DNA from 2 places in the Ventrimonas faecis genome. Region 2 is predicted to be linked to the other one. Evidence: a T-box and tRNA genes for the amino acid it is inferred to sense, from the RefSeq annotation. Region 2 holds a T-box; the other holds one or more tRNA genes.

What was found. A T-box is a leader RNA that pairs with one kind of tRNA and senses whether it is charged. The one in region 2 lies ahead of proS (proline--tRNA ligase), so its partner is inferred to be a tRNA-Pro.
Region 1: it encodes a tRNA-Pro, which carries the amino acid that the T-box ahead of proS (proline--tRNA ligase) is inferred to sense. The anticodon was not compared.

What each region holds. Positions count from the first base shown of each region.
Region 1 covers NZ_JBBMFJ010000031.1:10,472-18,391, reverse strand. Annotated here, with positions in the region: gene lpdA (dihydrolipoyl dehydrogenase) at 1-1,213, opposite strand, end outside; gene WMO41_RS13200 (Cof-type HAD-IIB family hydrolase) at 1,290-2,069, opposite strand; tRNA gene WMO41_RS13195 (tRNA-Pro) at 2,234-2,307, opposite strand; gene WMO41_RS13190 (PRD domain-containing protein) at 2,389-3,219, opposite strand; gene WMO41_RS13185 (PTS sugar transporter subunit IIABC) at 3,328-5,526, opposite strand; gene WMO41_RS13180 (hypothetical protein) at 5,845-6,096, opposite strand; gene WMO41_RS13175 (spore coat associated protein CotJA) at 6,314-6,664, shown strand; gene WMO41_RS13170 (spore coat protein CotJB) at 6,661-6,918, shown strand; gene WMO41_RS13165 (manganese catalase family protein) at 6,918-7,544, shown strand; gene WMO41_RS13160 (CBS domain-containing protein) at 7,598-7,920, opposite strand, start outside.
Region 2 covers NZ_JBBMFJ010000009.1:50,627-58,546, reverse strand. Annotated here, with positions in the region: gene WMO41_RS06190 (DMSO/selenate family reductase complex A subunit) at 1-993, shown strand, start outside; gene WMO41_RS06185 (DUF3837 family protein) at 983-1,291, shown strand; gene WMO41_RS06180 (cytidylate kinase family protein) at 1,373-1,966, opposite strand; gene WMO41_RS06175 (amino acid ABC transporter permease) at 1,980-2,642, opposite strand; gene WMO41_RS06170 (ABC transporter permease subunit) at 2,636-3,364, opposite strand; gene WMO41_RS06165 (transporter substrate-binding domain-containing protein) at 3,453-4,370, opposite strand; gene WMO41_RS06160 (amino acid ABC transporter ATP-binding protein) at 4,395-5,126, opposite strand; T-box leader at 5,472-5,695, shown strand; gene proS (proline--tRNA ligase) at 5,748-7,181, shown strand; gene WMO41_RS06150 (LysR family transcriptional regulator) at 7,266-7,920, opposite strand, start outside.

The DNA.
Region 1 (7,920 bases), on a different contig from region 2:
AGCCGTGCTCCTCCCTGGCAATGATGGATTTGCCGTTCTCTCCCATATCGTAAACGCCGCAGCGCACTTTCATGCCAAGTTCTCCGGCCTTCGCCTCCGTGAGGCCAACCGTAGCAATCTCCGGCTCGGTATAGATGCAGCTCGGCACGATCGGCAGAGAGACAAACATGCCGTTTGGCACTGCCTCCAGACGGATGGTATGCGGCTTTCCCGCCAGATTTTCAATGACGTAGGTTGCCTGCGCCATAGCCACATGGGCCAGTTGTGTTTTTGCAGAAACATCTCCAATCGCATAGATTCCCGGTTCGCTAGTCTCAAAGTCCGCATTTACCACCGGTCTTCCATGCTCCATCTGCAGGCTCATATCCTCTCCAAGAAGACCTTCCGTGTAAGGCGTTCGTCCCACGGCTACCACGACCTGATTGGTCTTGATCTGGGTCGTCTCATCGGTCAGCAGATGGCGCACGGTACATACCAGACCTTCCTCCCGCTGGATTTCCTCTACCATAGCATTGCAGTAAACAGTAATGCCCTTCTTGACGAGCTGTTCCTTTAATGCTTCGGAGACCTCCTCATCCATCGGACCTAACAGATGCGGTCCTTTCTCTACAATGGTCACCTTAGAGCAGAGTGCCTGAAAAATGGTAGCAAACTCTACACCGATGACACCGCCGCCCATAATCACAATGCGGTCATAATTCCAGGTGGGCACTGCCAGCAGACGGTCACTGTTGATAACGCCCGGCAGATTGATGCCGGGAATGTTCGGCATGATCGGCTTCGCACCGGTAGCGATAATGATATTCTTTGCCCGGAGATATTCCTTGCCGTTCTCTCCCACCACTTCGATGGTCTTTTCCCGGCGGATAGTCGCCTTTCCTTTGATAAAAGTAATGTTATTTTTATCAAACAGCTTCTGGATCTCGCCCCGGTAACGGCGCACAGAACGCTTCTTGTAATCCTGCATTTTTGCGAAATCGAAGGAGATAAAATCGGTAGAGACACCGAATTCATCCCCGTGCTGCATCATGGAAAAAATGTTGGACGCGTGCAGCAGCGCCTTGGTGGGAATGCAGCCCCGGTTGATGCAGATGCCGCCCAGCTTGTTCTCATCCACCACGGCCACCTTCATGCCGAAGGATGCGCCTTTGATGGCCGCCGTGTAGCCGCCCGGCCCTGCTCCGATAATCACCAGATCATAATATGTTGCCATAAATTTGTATTCCTTTCGTTCTGTCACGATTTTTTTCTGTCATTGTACCTGCGCAGCAATTTGCAGCCGCACCTGCCTAAAACAGATGCAGCTCTTCGCAAGCCTTATAAACTCCGTCCTCGCCAATGGGCGCGGTAACGTAATCCGCTGCCTCCTTCAGCTGCGGATGCCCATTGCCCATAGCCACGCCGATGCCTGCGGTAGTCACGATCTCATAATCATTCATACTGTCGCCAAAGGCGATCGTGTTCTTCAGCGGGATATTCCAGGCTTTGCAGAGGCGTTTGAGGCCTTCTGCTTTGGAGGCGTCCTTTTCTATGATATCGGCCCCTTCCCGGCTGGAAAACAGCGGAAGCTTCAGCATAGGGAATGCCGCCTCCACTTCTTTCGCTCCAGGCTCCCGGCCAATGTAGGCCAGCGTGCGCACCGGCATGTCCAGAAGCTTCCACGGGTCGCGAAATTTCCGGTCCGACATCTGCCAGCGCACCATGTCGTGGCGGGTCACGCACCACGGATTGACGAAATAATCGATATCTCCCACGGTCATCCCGATGGCGTAATCCTTTCCTTCCGCGAAATGCAACAGTTCTTCTACCAGTTCCCGCTTCATACAATGTTCATAGATCAGCTCCGGGCCGATGGTAATCTTGTTGCCATTTAAATGAATGATGGCATCCGGCTTCACCTCATCTGCCAGGCCCTCGCTGAACTTGGCATCCATATCGCGGCCAGTAGCGATCACGATATAGTAATTTTTGCGAAGCAGATCCAGCGCTTTGATGGCGCTGTCCGGGATCTTATAATCTGCATGGTTCAGCAGTGTCATGTCCATGTCAAAGCTGACGATTCCCTTCATAAATAACTCTCCGTTTTCCTTCTGTAATCGCGGCTGCGAGCAATCCGCCAGCCGCCGGTAATTCTAGTATCCATGATAACAAAGTACGGGGGGACTGTAAAGTATAAAAAAAGCACGGGCCACCGTTCCTGCGTGGTTTTCCGTGCTTGAATTCTATCAGTTAATCGGGGCAACAGGATTTGAACCTGCGACCTCTCGGCCCCCAGCCGAGCGCGCTACCAAGCTACGCCATACCCCGATCGAACTATAATAGTATAGCAAAAATATATGGACTTGAAAAGTGTTTTCCGAAATTTTTTACGTTTTTGTGTTTTTGCATTTATGTTTCAGATTCTCCCCCAGTTACCCGCCTGATATGAATCGCAAGAAATCCGGTTTCTTCTTTCGCAAGAACCAGCCTCAGCTCCTGTTCCAGTTTTTTCAAAATCTGCTCAGCCAGCGCGTATTCGAATGGGAACTGCTCTTTTGCGTATGCTTCCAGATCAAGATCCGTGCATTCTCCCTTTCTGGCCCGGGCCAGCATATAGCGGACATGACTCATCAGCCGGTTGTAACCGAGAGAGCCATAAGGAAGCTTCTTTCCGGTTCCTTCCTCAATCATGGTCATGCAGACACCTACCAGACGGGCTGTTTCCAGGGAATCCGCCACATTCTCCTGCGCCAGTCCGGCGTGGATATGCAGGGCAATGAAGCCTGCTTCATCCTCCCCAAGGACGGTTCCCGTCATCTTTTTTAAGATTTCGCATCCTTTTCTGGCTGCTTCGTACTCATCTCCAAATAAGGCTGCAATATCATGCTGAAACGGATTGGGAATTTCTTTCTTCTCTCTGGCCCGTGCTGCTGCCATAGCAATGTGATCTGCCATTGGGATCAGAATATCATGCTGCAGTGGTCCCATCGCCGCTTCTGCCATCTCTATGATTTTTCCGGCTGCTTCAATATAAATCGGATCTATGCCATTTACGCAGGTCAATGCAGATGTTTTTTCGCTCACAAGCTCATAACGGCGTCCCTTAGGAAGTTCTGCCATCCGCTCTCCCATACGATGTCCGAAGCCGACCCCGTTTCCCAGAAGAATCTGCTCCTGACCGTTGGCATCATCCAGCACCAGAATCCCGTTATTGTTCAATACTTTGATTACCCGATACATAAAAAATACCTCCTGCATCTTATGCCTGTCCTGTTATTATACACGACAACCTTAGGATGCAGGAAGTACTTTTTGTTTCGTATGATAAATACTCCCTAAGTTTTTATCTTACTTGCAGATCTGTCCGATCGGATCCAGCCGTTTTACCTGCTTTTCTCCCTCTAAGCTTAAGCTTTCTCCTTCCGTCAGTCCTGTAAAAATAACGATGCAGGCATCGCTCACTGCGTGTTCCCGGATATAGGCCGGGTCAAATTCCATGAGCTTATCTCCCTTTTTGATTTTCTGTCCATCGCTTACAAATACGGTAAAACCCTCCCCATTCAGTTTCACAGTGTCTACACCGATATGGAGCAGATATTCCATACCATCCGCTGCTTTCAGGCCAATCGCATGTTTGCTCGGAAATACAAACATGACTTCACCATCTTCCGGTGCCGCAACGATTCCATCTTCCGGCATAACCAGGTAGCCATCGCCCATCGCTTTGCTGGCAAAAGCCTCATCCGGTGCCTCCGTAATCGGCTTTAATACGCCCTGGAACGGAGAGTAAAGTTTATGGACGTTTTCTGCGATGTTCTTGCTCTCTGCCAGATTCACAGATGCTTCGGTTTCCGCAGTCACTTTGGTGCCCATATTCTCTACACCATCTGTAGCTTCTGCGGTATCCTCCTCATGTTCCTCTGCCAGATAAGCTTCCAGCTCGGATTTGATCACAGTCACCTGCGGTCCGTAAATAATCTGGATTCCCTGCCCTTTTACGATAACGCCTACCGCGCCGGTCGACTTCAACAGCTTTTCATCAACCAGCGACGAGTCTGTGATAGAGCAGCGGAGCCGTGTCGCGCAGCAGTCCACGGAAGTGATATTGTTTCTTCCTCCCATACCCATTACAATGGCTGCACTCCGGCTGTCTTTCCTGTTTTCTGCCTGGCTGCAGCTTTCTCCCTCTTTCGCTTCAGTCCTGCGGGCATTCACATCAGCCTTCGTGTAGAGCTTCGTCTCCTCGTCATCGTCCTCACGTCCCGGTGTTTTCAAATCAAATTTTTTAATCAGAAAACTAAACAAAAAGTAATACAGAAGGAAATACACAATTCCTGCCGGAATGATGCGAAGCCAGCTGGTTTTCGCATTGCCCTGAAGCACACCGAAAATCACCAGATCCAGAAGACCACCGGAAAATGTAAGGCCCACTGCAATGTTCAAAATATGCGCAACCATATAGGCACTTCCGGCCAGAATCACCTGAACCGCAAACAGCATTGGTGCTACAAACAGGAAAGAGAACTCAATTGGTTCTGTGATACCGGTAAACATGCAGGCCAGCGCCGCACTTAAAAGCAGACCTCCTGCTGCCTTTTTCTTTTCCGGTTTTGCGCACCGGTACATGGCCAGCGCCGCACCAGGAAGTCCAAAAATCATAAAAATAAACTCACCGGAAAAATACCGGGTAGCATCCGCGCTGAAATGCGTCACATCTGACGAAGCCAGCTGCGCAAAGAAAATGTTCTGGCCGCCCTGAATCAGATTTCCATCCACCATCATGGTGCCGCCTACCGCAGTCTGCCAGAAAGGCATATAAAACACATGATGCAGACCGAACGGGATCAGCGCACGCTTAATGATACCAAAAATCAGGGTTCCGAAATAACCGGTTCCTGTAACCAGACCCCCCAGCGCGAAAATGCCATTCTGGACAGCCGGCCAGATAAAGTACATCAGAATACCGATACCAACGTAAGTAACGGTAGAAATAATCGGTACAAAACGGGAGCCGCCAAAAAATGACAGCGCGTTTGGCAGTTCAATCTTATAAAACCGGTTGTGGAGTGCTGCCACACCAAGTCCCACAAGAATACCGCCAAATACACCCATCTGCAAGGTCTGAATACCGCAGACGCTGGCAATGGTTCCCTCAAGTACATCCGGCGCAATTGTTCCGTCCGCTAAGACTTTTCCTGCCAATAAAAGCACTGCGTTGATTGATGCATGCATCACAAAAAAAGAAATCATAGCCGAAAGTGCCGCAACCTCTTTTTCCGCCTTCGCCATGCCAATGGCAACACCCACCGCAAAGATGATCGGCAGATTATCAAAAATGACGTTTCCGGCCTTGCTCATGATCATAAGCAGTGCATGCAGGACGGTTCCATTACCAAGAATCCCCTGTAAGCCATAGGTTGCAATGGTAGTCTCATTGGTGAAGGAACTTCCAATCCCCAGCAGGAGGCCAGCAACCGGAAGCACCGCAATCGGAAGCATGAAGCTGCGTCCTACTCGCTGAAGCACCCCAAAAATCTTGTCTTTCATGTTCTTTCTCCTTTTTTTCTGAGTATTCGGGTGTGTCTTTCTGACAGTTTTCACATCTCCCGAAAATTCTTCCTGCAAACGCACAAACGTCTTTCCATTTTACGTATTTCACCTGTGCAGAAAAGAAACCCGCTCCTATCAGCATACCCAAAACAGTCCGTTTCAGTCGCTTCTCGGAAGTGTAGTTTTATTTGGAAAATGAAAAAGGCATCAACCAAAAGGACATCTCTTCGATGCCCTTTCGGTTAATGCCTGCTTTACCAGTAACACGCCCAAATCTCGATTGTGTTATTAGTATAGTATGGAATGACAGATCTGTCAACTATTTACGACGCACATCAGTGGCATCGAAATTTCCCATAACTCAGCTGCATCCGCACCCGGAATTGCAGCCATCTCCCGGCCGCCCCGGACCTCCAGGTCCACCCGGTCTGCGGTCATCGTCCCGTCCTTCCCGGAATCCATCGCGGAAGCCGGCATCATATCCTTCACGGAATCCGTTACGGAATGCTTCCCGGTTATTCCGGTTCCATCCGCAGGAACCGCCCCATCCCCAGTTATTCCATCCACAACCGCTGCAGTTATTGCCGCAGCCGCCACAATTGTTACCACAACCATTCCAGCTACACATATCGAAATCTCCTTTTTTGCTGTTTGTACTGTATCTTATGAGCAAATGCAGACAAGGGTGACAACCCTGCTTTCTGTCATATGATAGATTCCAATGCACCGCTGTTTCTGCTTTCACATAAGATGATACTAGAAACTCTGGAAAGGATTTATGATCATGGATTATTCCAATAACCGGTGCGGCTGTATGCAGAGACCACATCTGCCCGAACCGCCGCATACCAATACAGGGAACTCCTGCGGGTCTGTGAACCAGCGTATGTCAGGCAATTCAGGTGGATGCTCAGACAATCGTCCGACAGCCAGTTCCTGCGGATGGGCGGCCCAGCGTCCCCTGCAGCCGGATCGAGAAAATACACAAAGAGACTGCTTAAGTGACATGTCCATTGCCATGGCTTATGTCCCCATGCAGCGCTGGAACCAGGTGTATGATATGAGCCGCGGACTTACCCGGGGAACCATTTTCCCGGAACTGGATCTGCCGTTCGTGATAGGGAGGTGCCGATGATGTGTGGATGCGATGACAAACTCCTGCAGGCTGTATATGAAACCGGATTTGCCCTGGATGAGGCAACCTTGTATCTCGACACTCATCCAAACTGCCCGATAGCCATGCAGTATTTTCAGAATGCCCGGCGCATGAACCGCCAGGCCATGAAAGCGTATGAAGAAGTAGATGGACCACTCCAGGTTGCTGATGCCGATTCCAATAACTGGAACTGGATCAACGGCCCATGGCCCTGGGAAGGAGGAATGCGCTGATGTGGAGGTATGAAAAACGATTGCAGTATCCGGTAAAGATTTCACAGCCGAATCCGAAGATGGCGCAGTTTATCATGAGTCAGTATGGTGGTCCCGACGGCGAGATGGGTGCGGCCATGCGCTATTTATCCCAGAGATATGCTATGCCTTATGACGTAGCAAAAGCTTCTCTGACCGATATCGGAACCGAGGAACTGGCGCATTTGGAGATTGTGGCAGCCATCGTTCACCAGCTTACTCGCAACCTGACTCCACAGGAAATCGAAGATTCTGGTTTTGGCCCTTATTATATTGACCACACCACCGGAATCTGGCCTCAGGCAGCAGGCGGTGTTCCGTTTAATGCCTGTGAGTTCCAGTCTAAGGGTGACCCGATTACAGATTTATTTGAAGACCTCGCTGCAGAACAGAAAGCCCGGAGCACTTACGACAACATCCTTCGCGTCGTAAAAGATCCGGAAGTCTGCGATCCGATCCGGTATCTGCGGGCAAGGGAAGTCGTGCATTTCCAGCGTTTTGGAGAGACCCTGCGGCATGTGCAGGATCAGCTGAACAGCAAGAATTTCTATGCCTTTAACCCAGCGTTTGATCCAGGCCGGAGAACGAAAAATTCTGGGAATAGTTAATATCTTGGTATAAAATAAAACCGGGCAGCCCATTTGGATCTGCCCGGAATTTTTTAATTTTCCTTTTCCAGTTTCGAATAACAGTATTTGATAATATCTTTTCTCGTAATGATCCCGATAAAGAACCCCCGGTCATCCACCACCGGCACGAAGTTCTGGTTCAGAGACCGGTCAATCATGTCTTCCATTTTAGATTCGGCTGTGACCGGTTTATAGTCTGCGCGCCGCGGAATTGATGCGATGGGCGCGTTTTCTGCTTCTTTGAAGTTCATCTGGTATTCTTCCCGGATTCCCCAGAGCAGGTCTCCTTCCGTAATGGTTCCGACGTAGGTGCCGTCTTTGGAGAGCAGCGGGATGGTGGAATAGCGGAAGCCTT
Region 2 (7,920 bases):
ATCCTCAACCTGGCAGGCAACTGCCTCATCAACCAGCACGGAGACATCAACCGCACGGCAGAAATCCTGCGGGATGAGAGTAAATGCGAGTTTATTGTGGTCAGTGACCTGTTCATGACGGCCAGTGCGAAGTTCGCCGATATCCTGCTTCCGGGCATTTCCATGTTCGAGTGCGAGAATATCACCATGCCCTGGCTGTACACTGATTTTCTGGGCTTCAACAACAAGGTGATGGAGCCGCTTTACGAAGGGCGGTTTGAGTATGACTGGCTTTCCGAGGTGGCAGACCGCCTGGGATTAAAAGAGCAGTTTACCTGCGGGCGTACCGCATCAGAGTGGCTGGAATATTTATATGAAGAGTTAAGAAAAACGGAAACGGAACTGCCGGATTATGAGATTTTTAAGAAGCAGGCTCTGTTTCGCTATCAGAAGCAGCCAATTCGGCCTGCTTTCAAAGAAAAATGCAGCAATCCGGAAACGCATCCGTTTCCGACAAAGAGCGGAAAGATTGAGATTTTTTCTGAGAAGGTTTACCGGACCGAGTTTAAAGAATTCATGCCGGCCATCCCGCGGTATGTACCGCCGGTGGAGGGACCACAGGATCCTCTTGCAGAAAAGTATCCGCTGCAGCTGACCGGCTGGCATACCAAACGGCGCTGCCACAGCATCCACGACAACAACCAGGCTATGCATAAAATGGATCCCCAGACTCTGTGGATGAACCCGGCAGATGCCGCAGACCGGAACTTAAAAGACGGGGATCTGGCGGAGGTATTTAACGACCGCGGGCGGATCCGCATGCCGGTGCGCGTCACAGACCGGATCATGCCGGGCGTGACTGCCATCTCCCAGGGTGCCTGGTATCGGCCAGACAAAAACGGAACCGACACTGCCGGTTCCATTAACGTGTTGACATCCCTGCACCCGACCCCTTACGCGCGGGGCAACGGGCAGCATACCAATCTCGTGGAGGTGACCCGATATGGTCTATGAACTGACAGTTCAGTCCGTAAAACTGAAATCAACCCTGTTCACGCCGCCGTCCAGGCTGATCAATACCTGTGAAGCTACCTGTGCCATTGGCATGCTCTACAAAAAAGCAGGCCAGCCCATGCCACAGGTGAAAGCAGGAGACAACCTGGGAAAACTCATCGAGAGCATTCCACAGCAGGTCTACGACGCGGAAGGCGGCAACCTGTCCGAAATCGTCCGCAACTACACCTGGTTTGACACCGATGAAGTGACGGAAGACGCGGCTATTACGCTGCGGATGGGGTACGAAGCCATATAAAAATTTAATTTGTGTACAGAAAATGCCGGAAGGCGCCATTTGACGCCGCCCGGCATTTTCGTTGCTTTCCAATTTTGTTATTTACCGGAATTTCCGTCGTACTACCTCCGCAATCAGATCCGCGGTCCCTTCTACGCCAAGCAAAGATGAATCAATCATCAGGTGCTTGTGCATCGGGTCAGCCGGGAAGTATCCGGCATAGCGTTTGTGGTAGGCGCTTCGGGCCTTATCGACCTTCATGATGGTGCGCTTGGCATCTTCCTCAGACATTTCCAGCGTGTGCACGCAGTTTTCCAGGCGTGCCTTGTAAGGAGCGTAAATGAAGATGTTCAGCACATTCGGTTCATTCTGCAGCAGAAAATCGGAGCAGCGCCCTACAATGATGCAGCTGGATTTTCGTGTCAGATCCAGGATGATATCCTTCTGCACATCAAAAATCATATCCTGAATGTACTGTTTGTCTGTACCAAGCGGGAACATGTGGGCGAAGAAATGGTTGTGGGAGGTTTCCTCCGCGTCGCTGATCTGGGACACCGGCAGGTTTAACTGCTTCGCAACCTCATCCACGATATCCCGGTCATAATATTCAACCCCAAGCTTCTGGGAGAGGGCGTGGGCAATGGGGCGGCCCAGACTTCCGAACTCCCTGGTAATGGTGATGGTGTATTTATCCATGAATCTTCCCTCCTTAAGCGGTCACAATGGTTTTCTGGTATCCTCTGACGACGCAGCTGAGCGCAAAGCAGATTACAAAGTAACAGATGCCTTCGAAGGCCAGCAGCATAATCATGCCGCGGACATCATAGATGCTGCCCATGACAATGGCGCAGTTGCGCATGAACTCGGCTACATCCACCATCTTTAAGAAGGAAGTATCCTTGATGATGGTAATGACCTGGCTGAGCAGTGCCGGGATGACTTTCTTGTAGGTCTGCGGAAGGATGATATACCACAGTGTCTGCAGGAAGGAAAAGCCCTGGGACTGGGCTGCCTCAAACTGTCCCTTCGGGATGGAGTTTAAGCCGCCGCGGAAGATCTCGGCCATAACAGCGGAGGTAAACAGGGAGATAGCAAACACGGAAACCGCAATTTTATTTCCCTTGATGGTGAAATAGATCCAGAGGATCCACAGCAGATTCGGCGTGCAGCGGAAAAACTCCGTGTATACAGCAACCAGGGCGGAAGCCCACTGGAATGGTCCGTTCGCGTAGGTGCGGATCAGGGCCAGGATCGTGCCGAAGAACATGCTGATGATGGTGGCCAGCACTGCGATGGCTACGGACATGGCCAGGCCCTTTAGCATGAAGGTGACATTGGCAAAGGTAAAAATCTGATCAAACAATGCTAACATAAGCCTTCCTCCTCAATCACGATTTTTTTCGGTGCCGGAAGACGCATAGAGCGAATCTCCAGATAACGTCCAAGGCGGGCCAGCGGGAAGCAGATGATAAAATACAGCAGCGCGCTGGTGAAATAGGCCTGGGCAAAGTATCCGCGGTCAGCACCCCAGGAATCGGTGTAGTACATCAGGTCCATTCCGGCTACCATGGCCAGGATAGAAGTGTTCTTCACCAGATTCAGTGCCTGATTTGCCAGAGGCGGCATGATGATGCGGATCGTCTGGGGAAGAATGATATAGTACATGGTCTCCAGATACGAAAAACCCTGGGAAGCTGCGGCCTCGGACTGCCCTTTTGGTACAGCCTCGATACCGGTACGGATCACCTCTGCTATGTAAGCTCCGTGGTATACGCCGACTCCGATAACGCCAAGAACAAACTTGGGGATACGGAAGCCGGAATTGGAAAAGAGGAGTGGAAGCACCGAGTAGTAAAACAGGATCTGCAGTGCCAGTGGTGTGTTCTGCAAAAATTCCACGTAAATGCGGGCAAGAATTTTTGCGGGTTTGAATTTCATTGTAGAAAATGTACCGAACACAATTCCCAGGACCAAGGCGACCAGAAGGCCGACGATGGAAATCTTCAGAGTCATGATAAATCCCGGCACATAATATTCAGGGAGCGCCTTCAAAAGGGCGGCCCATCGTTTTCCTTCTAAAAGACCTTTGATCATAATACCCATCATCCTTTACTGTTTCATAGTTTGATAAAATCAGAGAACGCGCCAGTGACGCGTTCTCGATATCATTTTCCGGATTATTTTACTGTAAGTTCCACTGATCCTGCAGTGCTTTCATGGAACCGTCGGAAAGCATGGAAGTTACTTTCTTGTCTACCAGTTCAGCAAGACCGGTGTTCTCTTTTGCGGATGCAACACCGTATTCCTGCTCACTGAAGCGGTCATCCAGAATATGGTTGGAATCATTTACATAACCGGAAAGGATCGCGCGGTCTACAGAGAAGCAGTCAATCTGCTTGGTAGCCAGGGCCTGAGCCAGTGCCGGGTAACCGTCAAATTCCTGGAACTCCGGATTTACGTTGAGGGCTTTTTCCTCCACATAGGCTTTGAAGCCATCCTTGGTGGTGGAGGACTGGGCTACGCCGATGATCTTGCCGTCCAGATCTTCAATGGACTCGATGCCGGAATCGTTGTTTACCAGAAGGCCAACGGCGTCGGTGTAGTACGGAGTGGAGAAGTTGTAGGTTTCTTTTCTCTCATCGGTAATGGTAAAGGTTGCGATAACCAGGTCAATCTCGCCGTTCTCCAGAAGCGGTCCTCTGGTCTTGGCGGTAACGCCCTGGAACTCAACCAGTTTCTTGTCTTTGGCTTCCTCCGGAGTGCATCCGAAGATTTCACCGGCAATGTTGTACGCCAGATCATCTTCAAAGCCTTCGTATTCACCGGTTGCGGTGTTCTGCAGGGAGAAGTTCGGAACATCGGATTTGCATCCTACTTTTAAAACGCCGCGGTCAACAATTTTCTGTACGTCTGCGCTGACATCGCCAGAAGCAGCAGCCTCTGTGGAACCAGCTTCGGAAGCTGCGGCAGTGGTTTCCTCTGCTTTTGCGGTAGTGGCAGCAGCGGTGGTCTCAGAGGATGAGGAACCACATCCGCCTAACAGTGCGGCCATCATAGCGGCCATGGTCATGGCAGTTACTTTTTTCATGCTCTTTTTCATAATTGTTTCCTCCTCATAGAAAAATTAATGTAAAATCTTGCTTAAGAACGCTTTGGTGCGCTCATGCTCCGGGGCGGTGAAGAAATGCTCCGGTGTCCCTTCCTCAACAATATATCCACCGTCCATGAAGATCACCCGGTCAGCGACCTGTCTGGCAAATCCCATTTCATGAGTGACACAGATCATGGTGATATTTTCCTTGGCCAGCTCGACCATAACATTTAAAACCTCCTGGACCATTTCCGGATCCAGTGCTGAGGTAGGTTCATCAAAAAGAATCAACGGCTGATTCGTGCAGAGTGCTCTGGCAATGGCTACACGCTGCTGCTGCCCGCCGGAGAGCTGTACCGGATAATTGCCGGCCTTGGCCTTTAATCCAACCCGGTCCAGACATTTTAACGCAGTGGCTTTGGCTTCTTCCTTTGGAACGTGCTGCAGCTTGATGGGAGCGAGTGTCAGGTTTTCCAGTACCGTCAGGTGCGGATAAAGGTTAAACTGCTGGAAGACCATGGAAGAATATTTCTTGGCCATGTCCAGGTAGTTCTTTTTGGTAACAGGGGTTCCGGCGATGGAGATGGTACCCGAGGTCGGATCCTCCAGATGGTTGATGCACCGGATAAAGGTGGATTTACCGGAACCGGACGGGCCGATGATGACCAGCTTTTCGCCTTCCTTTACCGTCAGATTGATATCTTTCAGGACCTCAAGGTCCCCGAAATTTTTTTTCAGATGTTCGACTTTTACCATGTCAGCCATGTCATTCACCTTCCAGAACTGCTGGAACAACCGGCACTCCTGGCCTTTCTGAATAAGATGCGAAAAGGCGCTCAGAGAATCAGATCTCCAAGCGCCTTTGCCTGTTTTATTGATCCGGAATGCGCGGCGGCACATTCGCTGTGATCGGTTTGGGTCTTAAGTTTATGGTTTGCATTATAGGCAGACAAAAATAAAATGTCAAGTTAAAAAATGAATGAAATTTTGACAGAAATTTTCTGTTTTCCACAAAAATAAGCAGATAAATTATTTGAATAATAATAAAAGGAGAGGACAGTGCGCCTTCCCTTGACAAAGCGGGCAAAATGGCTTAAAATCAAGCATTAGAAAACGACAGTGAAGAGGATTAGTAAGCGGACATTACATTACAGAGAGAGGGCCATCAGGTGCAAGGCCTTTATGTCACTGGAAGCTGAACCGGCCTTGGAGTCCTGCAGCGAACTGCAGCGTAGTTTCCGGCGTTAACGGAGCATAGAGTGAGTGATTCTGCACGTATTGCAGCGCTAATCAGGGTGGTACCGCCGAATTTATCTGGTCATTCGGTCCCTTGTCAGAGATGGCAGAGGACCGGGTGACTTTTTTTATAAATAAAGGAGATTAAACATGGCAAAGGATAAGAAAATGGTAGAAGCCATCACATCCATGGACGAGGATTTCGCCCAGTGGTATACGGATGTGGTAAAAAAAGCAGAGCTGTGTGACTACGCGAGCGTAAAGGGCTGCATGGTCATCAAACCGGCTGGTTACGCAATCTGGGAGAACATTCAGCATGAACTGGACCGCCGCTTCAAAGAGACCGGCGTACAGAATGTATACATGCCGATCTTCATTCCGGAGAGTCTGCTGGAGAAAGAGAAAGATCACGTAGAAGGTTTTGCGCCGGAGGTTGCATGGGTAACCCACGGTGGTCTGGAGCCGCTGCAGGAGCGCCTGTGCGTACGTCCGACTTCTGAGACTTTGTTCTGTGACTTCTATGCAAAGGATATTCACTCTTACCGTGATCTGCCGAAGGTATATAACCAGTGGTGTTCCGTAGTAAGATGGGAGAAGACCACCCGTCCGTTCCTGCGTTCCAGAGAGTTCTTATGGCAGGAGGGACACACCGCTCACGCAACCGCAGAGGAGGCTGAGGCAAGAACCATCCAGATGCTGAATCTGTACGCAGATTTCTGTGAGCAGGTTCTGGCTATTCCGGTGATCCGCGGCCAGAAGACCGATAAAGAGAAATTTGCAGGTGCAGAGGCTACCTACACCATTGAGTCCCTGATGCACGACGGAAAAGCCCTACAGTCCGGTACCAGCCATAACTTCGGTGACGGATTCGCAAAGGCATTCGGCATTCAGTACGCAGCAAAAGACAACACCCTGCAGTATGTGCACCAGACTTCCTGGGGCATGACAACCCGTATGATCGGCGCTATCATCATGGTACACGGTGACAACAACGGCCTGGTACTGCCGCCGAGAATTGCTCCGACTCAGGTTGTGATCGTTCCGATCCAGCAGCAGAAGGAGGGCGTTCTGGACAAAGCATTTGAATTAAGAGATGTTCTTTCCAACTTCAGGGTAAAGGTAGACGATTCCGACAAGAGCCCGGGCTGGAAGTTCAGTGAGTCTGAGATGCGTGGAATTCCGGTACGTGTGGAGATCGGACCGAGAGATATCGAAAACAACGAGGCTGTTCTGGTTCGCCGTGATACCCACGAGAAGATCACGGTTTCCTTAGACGAGATTGAGGCAAAGGCAGGCGAGCTCTTAGACACCATCCAGAATGATATGCTGGAGCGCGCAAGAGCACACCGCGATTCCCACACCTACGTTGCAACCACTTACGATGAGTTTGTAAAGACCATCAATGAGAAACCTGGTTTTGTAAAAGCTATGTGGTGCGGCGATCAGGCCTGCGAGGACAAGATCAAAGAAGACACCGCTGCAACCTCCCGCTGCATGCCGTTCGCACAGGAGCACCTGTCCGACAAGTGCGTATGCTGTGGAAAACCGGCTAAGAAGATGGTTTACTGGGGCAGAGCATACTAAAAATTTGATATTGCAATAGAAAAATGGTTCTGGAAGACGCCGGATGTGGTGGTTTTCCAGAACCATTTTTGTTGAAATATTTTATTATGTCCAGAATTCACGGACCAGTTCGATGAAGTATTTTGCTGCTTCACTTAAGTATCCGTTCTTGCGGTAGTTGGCCACAATATCCCAGGACGGATGGGAAGCAAACGCGAAACAGCTGATCCCTTCTGGCAGTCTGCGCACATAGTATTCTGGAACCACGCCGCAGCAGAGGTTTGCCTCAATCATGGATAATACCGTGTTGTTGCTGGCAGTTTCAAACAGCACGTTTGGGGTGAAGCCGGACTTGCGGAAAATCTCATCGGTGATGGCCCGGATCGTGGATTCCTTGTACATCAGGACAAACGGCTCGTACTGAAACAGGGCCAGGTTGGCAATGGGATATGGCACGGCTGACTGCTGATTGGTGGCGTGATGTGGACCTGGTGCAACTGTTTGTGCGGCCGTCAGCTGTTCCACAGCCGGATGAATGCTGGGCACCAGGAGAAAAATCTCCTCCTCACCAAGCTTTATGTACTCACTGTCGGTTCTCTGGCGTTCGGAAAGTGTCTGAAAACCAATATCCAGATTACCCTGGGATATCATCTGCTGCTGGCGGTGTACGCTCAGTTCATGGGGTTCCACGACAACATTCGGGTAGGACTGGTGAAAGGCCGGGTAGACATGGGTAAACATTTCACTGCCGCGCCCAGGC